DNA from 4 places in the Pseudoalteromonas sp. AOP31-A2-14 genome. Region 2 is predicted to be linked to each of the others. Evidence: predicted binding sites of a transcription regulator. Region 2 holds the regulator's gene; each other region holds the start of a gene.
What was found. The regulator ArgR, encoded in region 2, controls arginine synthesis, uptake and breakdown. The targets are predictions, from matches to a motif close to ANTGAATANNTATTCANT.
Positions count from the first base shown of each region.

Region 1: the regulator ArgR is predicted to act here: its motif matches at 1,421-1,438, upstream of ACT3S9_RS15890 (arginase family protein).
Region 3: the regulator ArgR is predicted to act here: its motif matches at 1,772-1,789, upstream of gltB (glutamate synthase large subunit).
Region 4: the regulator ArgR is predicted to act here: its motif matches at 1,232-1,249, upstream of ACT3S9_RS11600 (OadG family protein).

Region 1 covers NZ_JBQSXI010000002.1:10,419-13,528, reverse strand. The annotation lists gene cdd (cytidine deaminase) at 1-317, shown strand, start outside; gene udp (uridine phosphorylase) at 309-1,064, opposite strand; gene ACT3S9_RS15890 (arginase family protein) at 1,460-2,569, shown strand; gene ACT3S9_RS15885 (IS1 family transposase) at 2,697-3,110, shown strand, end outside.
Region 2 covers NZ_JBQSXI010000001.1:2,751,458-2,754,567, forward strand. The annotation lists gene mdh (malate dehydrogenase) at 1-847, opposite strand, end outside; gene argR (transcriptional regulator ArgR) at 1,062-1,529, shown strand; gene ACT3S9_RS12695 (Dyp-type peroxidase) at 1,532-2,425, opposite strand.
Region 3 covers NZ_JBQSXI010000001.1:1,186,089-1,189,198, reverse strand. The annotation lists gene gltB (glutamate synthase large subunit) at 1-1,669, opposite strand, end outside; gene ACT3S9_RS05585 (Grx4 family monothiol glutaredoxin) at 2,394-2,732, opposite strand; gene ACT3S9_RS05580 (superoxide dismutase) at 2,994-3,110, shown strand, end outside.
Region 4 covers NZ_JBQSXI010000001.1:2,508,323-2,511,432, reverse strand. The annotation lists gene pdxJ (pyridoxine 5'-phosphate synthase) at 1-273, shown strand, start outside; gene ACT3S9_RS11610 (hypothetical protein) at 353-544, opposite strand; gene ACT3S9_RS11605 (DUF1328 domain-containing protein) at 594-764, opposite strand; gene ACT3S9_RS11600 (OadG family protein) at 1,300-1,539, shown strand; gene oadA (sodium-extruding oxaloacetate decarboxylase subunit alpha) at 1,556-3,110, shown strand, end outside.

The sequences.
Region 1 (3,110 bases), on a different contig from region 2:
GTTTGCAAGAAGCAGCACTAAAAGCGTACGTGCCCTACAGCGGAAACTATAGTGCAGTTAAAATTTCGACATTCGAACAAGGTGATTACTATGGTCGTTATAGTGAAAACGCAGCTTATAACCCGAGTCTATCACCGTTACAAAGTGCCTTGAGTCAATTTTATTTATCAGGTCTGGTTTTTAATTCTGAAGTCGTTAAAAGTATCGAGCTTTTAGAAACACGCGATAAGCAAAATCAATACGATGTAACCCAAGCTGTGCTGGCAAGTTATGCTTCATTACCAGCTTTAACTTATTACTGTTTAGCGCTAAGCTAACAGCGTTTTTGCAGCTTCAAGTACCACGGCAACTGACTTTCTTTCTATTTCGCCGTGGTCTACATTAGGTATCTCTTGACGAGTACGGTTAACCAGTACGCCTGCAACGCACGCCGCTTTTAACCCCAGTGCTGCACACATAGTAAATAATGTGGCTGATTCCATTTCATAGTTCATCACGCCTAGTTTTTGCCATTCATCACAGCTACCCTGGAATGCTTTTGGCACATAACCTGAATAGGTATCGTAGCGCTCTTGGCCTGGGTAAAAAGTATCACTAGATGCGGTGATACCTATATGAAAATCAATATTTAAGTTATCACATGCATTAACCATTGCTTGGGTAGCAAAAAAGTCAGAAACTGCTGGATAATTAAGTGGCGCAAAATGTTGGCTGGCACCATCTAAACGAACGGAGGCTTGGCTAATTAAAATATCACCTTCATTTATATGTGGTTGAATCGCGCCCGTTGTGCCAATGCGCAAAAATGTAGTGACTCCAAGCTGGGCGAGCTCTTCCACGGCAATAGACGTTGACGGGCCACCAATACCGGTTGAACATACCACTACGCTTGCACCATTAAGTTTGCCTAAATAAACATGGAATTCGCGAGTCTTGGCAAGGCATATAGGGTTTTCAAGGAAAGTAGAAATGCGCTCAGCTCTGTCGGGGTCGCCTGGCACAATAGCAAGTGTTGCAGCTTGTAAGTCGTCACGGGTAAGCCCTAAGTGAAATACCTTTTCCATAGTGTTGCCTTTTTAGATCATATAATTATGTTAGTTTAACATCATTACTATTATCAAATTTCCTGTACAGGACGGATGTCCGTAACCCATTTAAACTTTATTCACCATCTATGAATATTCAAGCAAGCCATTACAATGCCTTCTTTTTGGGATGGTTGACTTACACCAGTAGACTCTATATCTATTTAATATGTAATAAAGTTAAGTTTTTATCTCGTTTTTATTTTTTCGTAATTCATTGTTATAAAATAATTTTTATTTTTTTATTTGAAACTTAGTTACTTTATTAAACCTTAAAAAGGGTCTTAAAAAAATAACATAGCAAGTTTATACGAAATATTTTAGTTAACGAGGTTTTTGCATAACTACGCAAAAATAACAGGTAAGGAATAAGTATGAGCACGCAATGGCAAGCATTTAAATCTAAAGTAGAGCATTGTTTATGCCCACCAGGGGATGGTGTTTTTACGGTTAATACTGCAAAAGAACGTAAAGCTGCACTGCGCAATAAACTATATGGACAAGAAGATAACGTTGACAGTTTATGGCGTGATTCGTTAGGCACATTAAACCAAAGTGAACATAAAGCTGTCATGTTAGGTATTAGCTCCGATTGCGGTGGGGGTATTTTACGTGGCGCTAACTGGGGGCCGTTATTTTTACGCTCAACTCTGATCGATCAACAGCCACAAGCAAAATCGTTCGATTTAGGTGATGTACGTGTTATCCCACATTTACTCCATGACAAATATTTAAACCAAGCAACTATTAGCAACTGTCAAAAGGCTTTGTATGACAATCCAAGTAGTGATTATTACGTAAGTCCATTATCGATTACAGAAGATGTGTGTGACAGCTTTTATGCTACTTTTACAGATAAAGGTATTTTTGGCATGGGTGGCGATCACTCTATTAGTTACCCACTGACAAAGTCATATTTAAAAGCAAAGCGCGAACAAGGTAAACGTACGGCAATTATTCACTTTGATGCCCACACCGATTTATTGGTCGAACGTTTAGGTATCGATTTATGCTTTGGCTCATGGTGTACTCATATTTTAGAGTATTTACCTGCGCCGCATCACCTTATTCAATTTGGTATTCGTTCAAGCGGAAAGCCAAAAGAACACTGGGAGTCGAACTTTGGTGTGAAGCAGCATTGGGCTCATGAAATTATTGAGCGCGGCGCATCGGCGATTGCCGCAGAGGCTATTGCTCAGCTTAAAGCTGATAATGTGGACGAGCTGTATGTCAGTTTTGATATTGACGCGCTTGATGAAGAATTTGCATCAGCCACTGGTACGCCAGAAGGCAATGGCTTAACACCGCAACACGCTTTAGATATATTAGTGGCACTTGCGGATGAATTTCCAATTACCGGTGCTGATATGATGGAAATAGCCCCATTTACTGACAGCTCATTAGTCGGTCAATCAAGCTCCGAAACAACTCTTAGAGAGGGAGCTAAAATTTCAGCTTTTTTAATTAATGCAATGAACAAGTAATACTGGAGTATTATTAAAAGCAGCTAAATTTAGCTGCTTTTTTATTTAAATTTTGGTGGTGTGTCAGAAAGTATGCTGAAGAAATAAAGGAGGGTGACAGCCAAAGCAAGATGATATATTTGAGGTTATGAAGACACAAATAGATATCAGCTGCCCCGACTGTCACAGTCCCAGTTTAAAGAAAAACGGCATAAAAAGCTATGGCAAGCAGAACTACCAATGCAAGGACTGCAAACGTCAATTCATTGGTGACCATGCCTTAACTTATAAGGGCTGTCACTCTAAAATAGAAGACATCATACGGCTAATGACGGTGAGAGGTTGCGGTGTTAGAGACATAGCTATTATAGCCTCAGTCAGTATCGGTAAAGTATTGGGCACCATAGGCTCATCTGTTTATAAGATCGCGCCTAAGAAGCGCTACTATGAACGCTTAGAGGTTGATGAGTTCTGGACTTACGTGTATCGCAAGAAGCGTAAAGTCTGGCTCATCTACGCTTATGACCGTGCTACTAATGAGATTGTCGCTTATGTCTGGGGC
Region 2 (3,110 bases):
GCTCGCCGTAAGAAAGAATTTCTTCTACGCCGTTTTTACCTAAACGTACTGGGTGTGCAAAGTATTCTGCATCGCCGTTTTCAATAGCAACATATGCGTAATCTACTACATCTTCACCCTGCAGGCCTTTTACTAAAGACATACAAAAACGAGCTGCAGCAGCACCCATTGATAACGTTGCTGAACCACCGCCAGCTTTAGCATTTACTACTTCAGTACCCGCATTTTGGATACGTGGAGTAAGTGCAGCAACTTCTTCATCAGTGAAAGATATACCTTCAACTTGTGAAAGAAGCGGTAAAATAGTCGTGCCTGAGTGACCACCAATTACTGGGACTTTAACTGACGCAACATCAACGCCTTTAAGTTCAGCAATGAAGGCTTCAGAGCGGATCACGTCAAGGGTTGTAATACCAAAAACGCGCTTAGCGTCGTATGTACCCGCTTTTTTGAATACTTCAGCTACAATTGGCACTGTACCGTTTACTGGGTTAGTTATAATACCCACTAATGCTTTTGGACAGTTAGCAACGATGCCTTCTGCTAATGTTTTGATAATACCTGCATTCACGTTGAATAAATCAGCGCGATCCATACCCGGTTTACGTGGCATGCCTGCAGGGATAAGTACGACATCAGCCCCCTCTAACGCTTTACCTAGGTCATCGGCACCAAAACCCGCTACTTTTACGTCAGTTGGGATGTGAGAAAGATCAACCGCTACACCTGGAACAACTGGGGCTACGTCATATAATGATAATTCAGAACCTGCAGGTAACCCTGTTTTTAATAATAAAGACAATGCTTGGCCGATACCGCCAGCTGCGCCTAGAACAGCAACTTTCATAAAACTCTCCATAATTTAAGGTAGGAAAAACTTAGTGGCACTAAAGATAATGAAATTAACACCTAAAGACAAATTTATCCTGCTTATTTTGCATATAATTTCGACCATAGTTGTAAATAAAGTAGTTTACAGGTGAAATTCATCAGACAATTACTGCATAACTATGCAATATTGTGTAGAATTACCCCACCATTAATGAATAAGAATCTACGACATGCAACCCCAAGACAAGCAAGAAGCATTAGTTAAAGCCTTTAAAGCGTTATTAAAAGAAGAGAACTTTGGCTCACAAGGTGAAATAGTTGAGGCCTTAAAAGAGCAAGGCTTTGATAATATAAGCCAAAGTAAAGTCTCACGCATGTTAAGTAAATTTGGTGCTGTACGCACCCGTAACGCAAAACAAGAAATGGTTTACTGCTTACCTGCTGAAATGGGCGTACCGACTGCTAAAAGCCCTCTACGCCAATTAGTTATAGATATTATGCATAACGAAATGATGATTATCATTCGTACCAGCCCTGGGGCTGCACAGCTTATTGCTCGCTTGCTTGATTCATTAGGCAAGGCCGATGGCGTACTTGGTACCATTGCTGGCGATGACACTATTTTTATCGCGCCAGCGAAAATATCTGAAATAGATGTCACCCTTGAGCGTGTTCATATCTTATTTGATACGGTTTAAACTTACAGTTGCTTTAAAAAGTTTAACGATGGTGCAAAAAACGCAGATCCCATATCGGCTTGAGTAAAATCAAGCCAATGATCAGAACACTCCCCCAAGCGACTCTTAAGCACTTGCGTAAAAGCCTCCCCTGAAGCGGAACAACTAACCGTTAAAATCCCCTGTTCGTGTACATCACCAAAAGGCATACTTTGATTTAATAAAATCGGCAGCCCTTGTTCATCTTTAAGTTCTACCCTAACGGCATGACTACTTTTTATAGCAGGCACCACAAGTGTGTTATCTAAGCGTGTGCGCCCCATTATTTGTTCTTGTTCTGTCAGTGATAGGTGCTGCCATACACTTAAATCATGCACAAAACGTTGCACATGAATATAACTGCCCTGATCTTCAAAGTGACCTGGCTTATTAATTAATGCCGTGGTGCGTTTTTGTCTGCCATAAGGCATATCGCCACCATAAATAAAGCCATTAAAATCACGACCATCTAAAAAGCGAAAGTTACGAACTTGCTCCACCAGCTCAACATCTGGTGAAAATAGCTTTAAGATTTGCAGTGCAAATAAGTGATTTACATCTTCGCGATCTGAACGGATTTGAATAAATAAGTCGAAAGGCTCAGCCCCCATAAGATACTCACTATGAGTTATATTAGGGAAACTTTTTAATTCGTCTGGGATAAACTCAGGAAGCAAGTGCGGCCAATACTGAGCACCAATTGCGACAAAGCTTGTAAGCATAGACTCAGAGAATTGATCAGCAAATTCATCTTGTATTGCACTGACTCGTTTTAATTTTTTACGTAAAGACTCATCGTGACTATCTAGCACGTTAAAAAACAAATGCAAACCGTGTAAGTTTGCCTCAGCACAAATTCCAGATTGCGCTTGCGCCATGATATATCCTTAGCTTAAATGTTTGACACGGCCGAATTTTTCGAATGAAAAGCATTGCAGCAAACCGCGTAGCCTATTTCTATTTTATTCTATTAATAGCTAACTCAACGTTATCTAATTGAAATAACTCGATTCAGTGACTGTTAATACTTACCTATAAGTATATGCTTTGACCAAGAAACTCTGCAACCACCTTTTATACACAGAACAACAAAAAGGTTCAGAAGTTCGCAGTAATGAATTAGATTAATGAGTTTCTGTTTAACTATTTAAGCTACATGCCTCCCATTATGGAAATACTACGTGAGACATCTCTTACAAGTATGGCAGAAATTGAGTATAACGATGATAAAAAAACACGAAAATAAAAAGTAAAACATTGATTTTAAATTACTTTTAATAAGTTTCAAAATCTTGACAAATATTTACATTCAAATTTTATCCTTTTTTAGCTAAATAAAAACTCTATACTTATTTCCATCGGTTAGGCAGCAATGCCTTAATGAGTAAAGACATGGATTAACTACTCATTAATCTAAGGATTATAGATTCCGTTACCCTAACAAGGATTTAAGGGCAAGCTCAGGATGAGCACACAATGGAGTGTTACTAAATTGGACAGCATCAGGATGATGCGTAAAGGAAGCACAATAGGAATTGTGAAAATGGAACACGGATGCAATAA
Region 3 (3,110 bases), 1.6 Mb from region 2:
AAATAGGCGTTTCGAACTGTAAGCGTTTAGCGTGGCCAGTGGTTTCATTAAAAACATTTTGCTCAGAGCCGATGCAGGTCGCAAGCGACATTACATGATTTTCACGCAGCGGATCGATAGGCGGATTAGTTACCTGAGCAAACTTTTGGCGAAAGTAATCAAACAGCGAACGATTGCCTTCAGATAGTACCGCAAAAGGCGTATCATCACCCATTGAACCCGTGGCTTCTTGACCAATATCACCCATTACCCGAATAACGCTGTCTAACTCTTCATTAGTAAAGCCAAACATTTTTTGATACTTCAGTAAGGTCGCATCGTCAAATGAGCGATTACCTGCGTCTTTTTCTGATAACTGCTCAAACGGAGTTAAGCGCTTAACATTTTTTTCAAGCCATGATTTATAAGGATGGCGTGATTTTAAATCTTGGTCAATTTCGCCTGAATGCCAAATTTTACCTTGATGGGTATCTATAACCAATAACTCACCAGGGCCAACACGGCCTTTTTCAACCACTTCATCTGCAGTGTAATCCCAAATTCCAACTTCAGAGGCAAGCGTCATAAAGCCATCTTGAGTTATTACATAACGCGCTGGACGTAAACCATTACGGTCAAGGTTACAAGCTGCAAAGCGACCATCTGACATTACAATGCCCGCAGGGCCATCCCATGGTTCCATATGCATTGAGTTAAAGTCATAAAAAGCGCGTAAATCGTCATCCATCGCACGGTTTTTTTGCCATGCAGGCGGTACAAGCATGCGCATTGCACGGAATAAATCCATGCCGCCAGCTAAAAACAGCTCTAGCATATTATCTAAACTTGACGAGTCTGAACCCGTTTCATTTACAAAAGGTGCTGCGCTTTGTAAGTCAGGGATCAGTGGAGAAGAAAACTTATACGAGCGAGCACGTGCCCACTGACGATTACCTTGAATAGTATTTATTTCACCGTTATGCGCTAAATAGCGGAACGGTTGTGCAAGTGGCCAACGTGGTTGCGTATTCGTTGAAAAGCGTTGGTGAAATACACAAATCGCACTGGCCATGCGAATATCAGCCAAGTCGAGATAAAAATTAGGTAAGTCTACAGGCATCATTAAGCCTTTATAAACAGTTACCAAACCTGACAAACTGGCAATATAAAAATGTTCATCATCTATAAGCCGTTTTTCAGCACGGCGACGTGCCACATATAATCGACGTTCAAGATCTTTTGGACGCCAACCCTCTGGCGCACTCACAAAAATTTGTTCAAACTTAGGTAATTGCTTTTTTGCAATAGGACCTAAACAGTCTTCATCCGTCGGCACCACACGCCAACCTTGAATATTAAGTGTTTCTTTTTCTAATTCTTCACTTAGTACATCTTTAGCTGTTTGAGCAAGTACTGGATCAGCATTTAAAAATATCATGCCAACAGCATAGTTCTTGCCTAAATGCCAGTTTTTTTCATTGGCAATTGCACGAAAGAAGCTATCTGGCTTTTGCATCAATAGGCCGCAGCCGTCGCCAGTTTTGCCATCGGCAGAAATACCACCACGATGCTCCATTCGATCAAGCCCCGTGATTGCAGTACGCACCAAGCGGTGACTCGCTTGGCCATTGACTTGGGCAATTAAACCAAAGCCACAATTATCTTTTTCTAATTTTGAGTCGTATAACATAGACCCCTCCCCTTGCTACAACAACTAGCAGTAATGACGTTCTTGACGGTTTGCTAGCAGACGGACAAAAATATCGCCAATTGGCAGTTGAGTCAACATAATTTTGAATACATATTCACATTGTTGAATATTTCTCACTTCAATACAATGCTTTTCTTTATCGTTATTTTTTAACATTTAACGCTTATTATCGCGCTATCTTTTCATGACACTGGTGTCATATTTAACAATTTGTAAAATAAGCACTCAAAAACCATGCAGTTTACGTTAACGTAAACCCTGTGTTTTTGTGAATATTTATTCACTCCATATATAGTTGTTCAATTTGGTTTTTTTTAATCATTTTAACTACGTACTATTAATACCCTAATGGGCACTAACAAAGCTGGTCATACAAGAGTGAATAACCAATACAAAAAATGCTTATAGTGATGCATTTATTGCATAACCATTACCCTTTATAAACAAGCAAAACTTTTCTTTAAAGAGGTAATAATTTACATAAAGGTATTCTTATTATGGTGTGAGTATATTTTGCCCGGGTGCAGATAGTATTTTAGTTATAAATTGAAACATCGTTAAATTTGAATATAGCGTGGGAAATAAAAAAGCAACTAGAAGGTATGAAGAGTTTTTAGATCTATTAAAATAATATCAAGAATTTGAACTAACTACAAAAAGGCCGCATGCTCGCGACCTTTTGAATTTAATTGAGCCAACTAAATTATTCTGCGTCAGCTTCTTTATGTTTTTTAGCTGTTTCAGTGATCAGTGGTTGTAGTTCACCACGTTGAAACATTTCAATGATAATATCACAACCACCAACTAATTCGCCTTCGACCCATAGCTGTGGAAAGGTAGGCCAGTTAGCGTGAGCTGGTAGCTCTGCGCGAATGTCTGGGTTTAGCAATATGTCAACATACGCAAACGGTTCGCCACATGACATAAGCGCTTGTGATGCTTGCGAAGAAAAACCACAATTAGGCAGTTTTGGTGATCCTTTCATGAATAAGATGATCGGGTTTTCAGCAATTTGCTGTTTAATTTTATCAATGGTTTCCATTTACAACCTCAAAATGACGATAGCGAACACATTAGGCCTTGAAAAAGTTTCACTGTGGCCTCAGATATATATTAAATGGGCGATTAACGCCACAATCTTAAATAGTCTTTAACAAGAGCATTGCTGTTTGCTAAAACTTGAGTAAAATACTCAACTATTATAGTAACACTATAATCCCACTTGGTATAGGTAAGCACTTTGTTAGCATAGCTATTACCTATAACCGACTGGACTATCAACCAAGAAGATGGAGATAAAAAAATGGCATTTGAACTACCGTCACTACCGTATGCAATTGATGCACTTGAACCACATATTTCAAAAGAAACGCTAGAGTTTCACCACGGTAAGCATCACAACACTTATGTGACTAAACTT
Region 4 (3,110 bases), 240 kb from region 2:
ATTCATACTGGCGCTTATGCGGATGCACAAAATGATGCTGACACACAAAAAGAGCTTGAACATATCCGCCAAGGTGTAGAGTATGCTGCTAGTATTGGCTTAGTCGTCAATGCAGGCCACGGACTGCATTATCACAATGTAAAACCGATTGCCGCAATGCCCGAAATATATGAACTAAATATTGGCCATGCAATTATTGCTCGCGCAGCCATTGATGGTTTAGACAAAGCCGTGCGCGATATGAAACGCCTTATGCTTGAAGCAAGACTTTAATTAAGTATAAGATAGGTTTAATTAATAACAAAAAAGCGACCCAATTGGGTCGCTTTTTTAATTTTAAACTAAATTGCTATTAGCAATTCGTTTCTTCAGCATTCATGCCTTCTTTAGCTTCTTCACAGGCGTCTTCAACACCATTTTGCACGTCTGTTACAGCTTCATCAATGCGCTCTCCGGCATCCTCAGCATGGTTATCTTCACAACCCATAATAAAAAAACTTGCGAATAATGCGATAACACCTGCTTTAATTGTTGATGATTTCATAATGTAATTCCTTGTCGAAGGTTAAAAAGATTAATAAGTTAATTAGTATCTAGGGTTTTTTTCCTCGTAAGGCACCAGAAACTAATGAAATAACTAATAGTACTAAAAATATAAAAAAGATTATTTTTGCTATTCCTGCAGCAGCACCAGCGATACCACCAAAACCTAACACTGCAGCGATTAACGCAATAACTAGAAACGTAATTGTCCAGCGTAACATTGTATTCTCCTTGGTTCATCTAAATCGTTCGTATCATTGATAAGCGAGTTACGTGCCACTTTTTAAGTTGTTGATTTTTATTGTTTTAATTTATTTTCCAAGCTGGGTATATTTGAGTGTTACGTAATTTTTACGACTTGTCATGTAACTTATTCATACCATTAATGTAAGTTATGGCGCAGAGAGTTTTATACGTAAATAAGCGTATAATATCTATTTTATTCTTGGTAAGACCAATTTCATGTTAAGTTAACTTTCTTTATAGTGCCATTATTTTAAAGCGCTAAATCTCACATGTTTTTTCGCTTTTATAATTATTATCTATATCGAGTGCTTTTATCGTTTAAGTCCTATCGGTTTTCATTGTTATCAACAGTATTAAGTTAAATATTGATATGTTACTTTAGTAGTAATTGGTTATACCATTTGACAAAGTGCTAGACAATAAATAGAGCTTTGTTATGATTAGTGCATAAATATTAAGTATAATCGGATTTTTATTTAATTGTTCGGTTGAGTTATCAAGGGGAGCAAGATGGATGTAGGTGCTTTACTTACTACCGCGGCAAGTTTAATGCTGACAGGCATGGTGGGAGTATTTCTTTTTCTTTCGTTTTTAATTTGGGCTATTTCACTTATGTCCAAAATAGCTGCGCGGTTTGAAAATCCCGTTGCGCCGCTTGCTCGAAAGGCGTCAATTCAAGCAAAGGGTGTTCCTAGTGAACATGTTGCTGCGATCAGTGCGGCCATTGCTCAATACAATAACAAACAATAATTCTAAGAGGTAATTCATGGCTAAATTAAAACTGACAGAGCTTGTACTACGTGACGCACACCAATCATTGCTGGCTACACGTATGCGCCTTGATGACATGTTACCAATTGCGAGTAAACTGGATGACGCAGGTTATTGGTCAATAGAATCATGGGGCGGAGCTACTTTTGATTCATGTATTCGTTATTTAGGTGAAGATCCTTGGCAGCGCATTCGTTCTTTAAAAGCCGCAATGCCAAATACCAAGCAGCAAATGTTGTTGCGTGGTCAAAACTTATTAGGCTATCGTCATTATGCTGATGATGTAGTAGAAAAGTTTGTTGAGCGCGCCCATAAAAATGGCGTTGACGTATTTCGTATTTTTGATGCGATGAACGATGTACGCAACCTTGAAACCGCCATTAAAGCGGCTGTTAAAGTTGGCGCGCATGCACAAGGAACCATTTCATACACTGTAAGTCCAGTACATACGTTAGACATGTGGTTAAAGCTTGCAAAAGAGCTTGAAGAGCTAGGCTGTCATTCTATTTGTATTAAGGATATGGCGGGGTTATTAAAACCTTATGATTGTGAGCAGTTAATTAAAGGCTTAAAAGAAACCGTATCGATTCCAATTGCAATGCAGTGCCATGCAACAACAGGGCTAAGTACTGCTACTTATCAAAAAGCGATAGATGCAGGAATTGACATGCTTGATACTGCAATTTCGTCAATGAGTATGACTTATGGCCACAGTGCTACTGAAACCATTGTATCGATAGTTGAAGGCACTGAGCGCGATACGGAACTTGACTTAAATCAGCTTGAAGAAATTGCAGCGTATTTTCGTGATGTTCGTAAAAAGTACGCCGCTTTTGAAGGTAGTTTAAAGGGCGTTGATGGTCGTATTCTACTCGCACAAGTGCCTGGTGGCATGTTAACTAACATGGAAAGCCAGCTTAAAGAGCAAGGTGCTGGCGATAAGCTTGACCAAGTATTGCTTGAGATCCCACGTGTTCGTGAAGATCTAGGCTTTTTACCATTGGTTACACCGACCTCGCAAATAGTGGGTACGCAAGCAGTATTAAATGTATTAACTGGTGAGCGTTATAAAACGATTACTAAAGAAACTGCCGGTGTATTAAAAGGCGAATATGGTGCAACCCCTGCGCCAATGAATAAAGAACTACAAGAGCGCGTACTAGAAGGGGAAGAGGCAATTACTTGTCGCCCTGCTGATAAGATAGTGCCAGAGCTTGAAACCCTGCAAACTGAGCTTGAAAAAGAAGCACAGGAGCAAGGTATTGAACTTAGCGATGAAAAAATTGATGATGTATTAACTTATGCATTATTCCCGCAAATTGGCCTTAAATTCCTTAAAAACCGCAATAACCCTGATGCATTTGAGCCAGTGCCTAGCGCTGAATCGGCTAAATCAGAAAAGCCAGCGAACGAGTCGTCTGATAAAACCGTTACTGCTGAACAGTACAGCGTTAAGGTTGATGGCAAGGTTTATGACGTTGTCGTTGCACAAGGCGGTGAGCTTAAAGAAGTAACGCTTAAAGACAGCGAGCTTATTCCACAATCAGCGT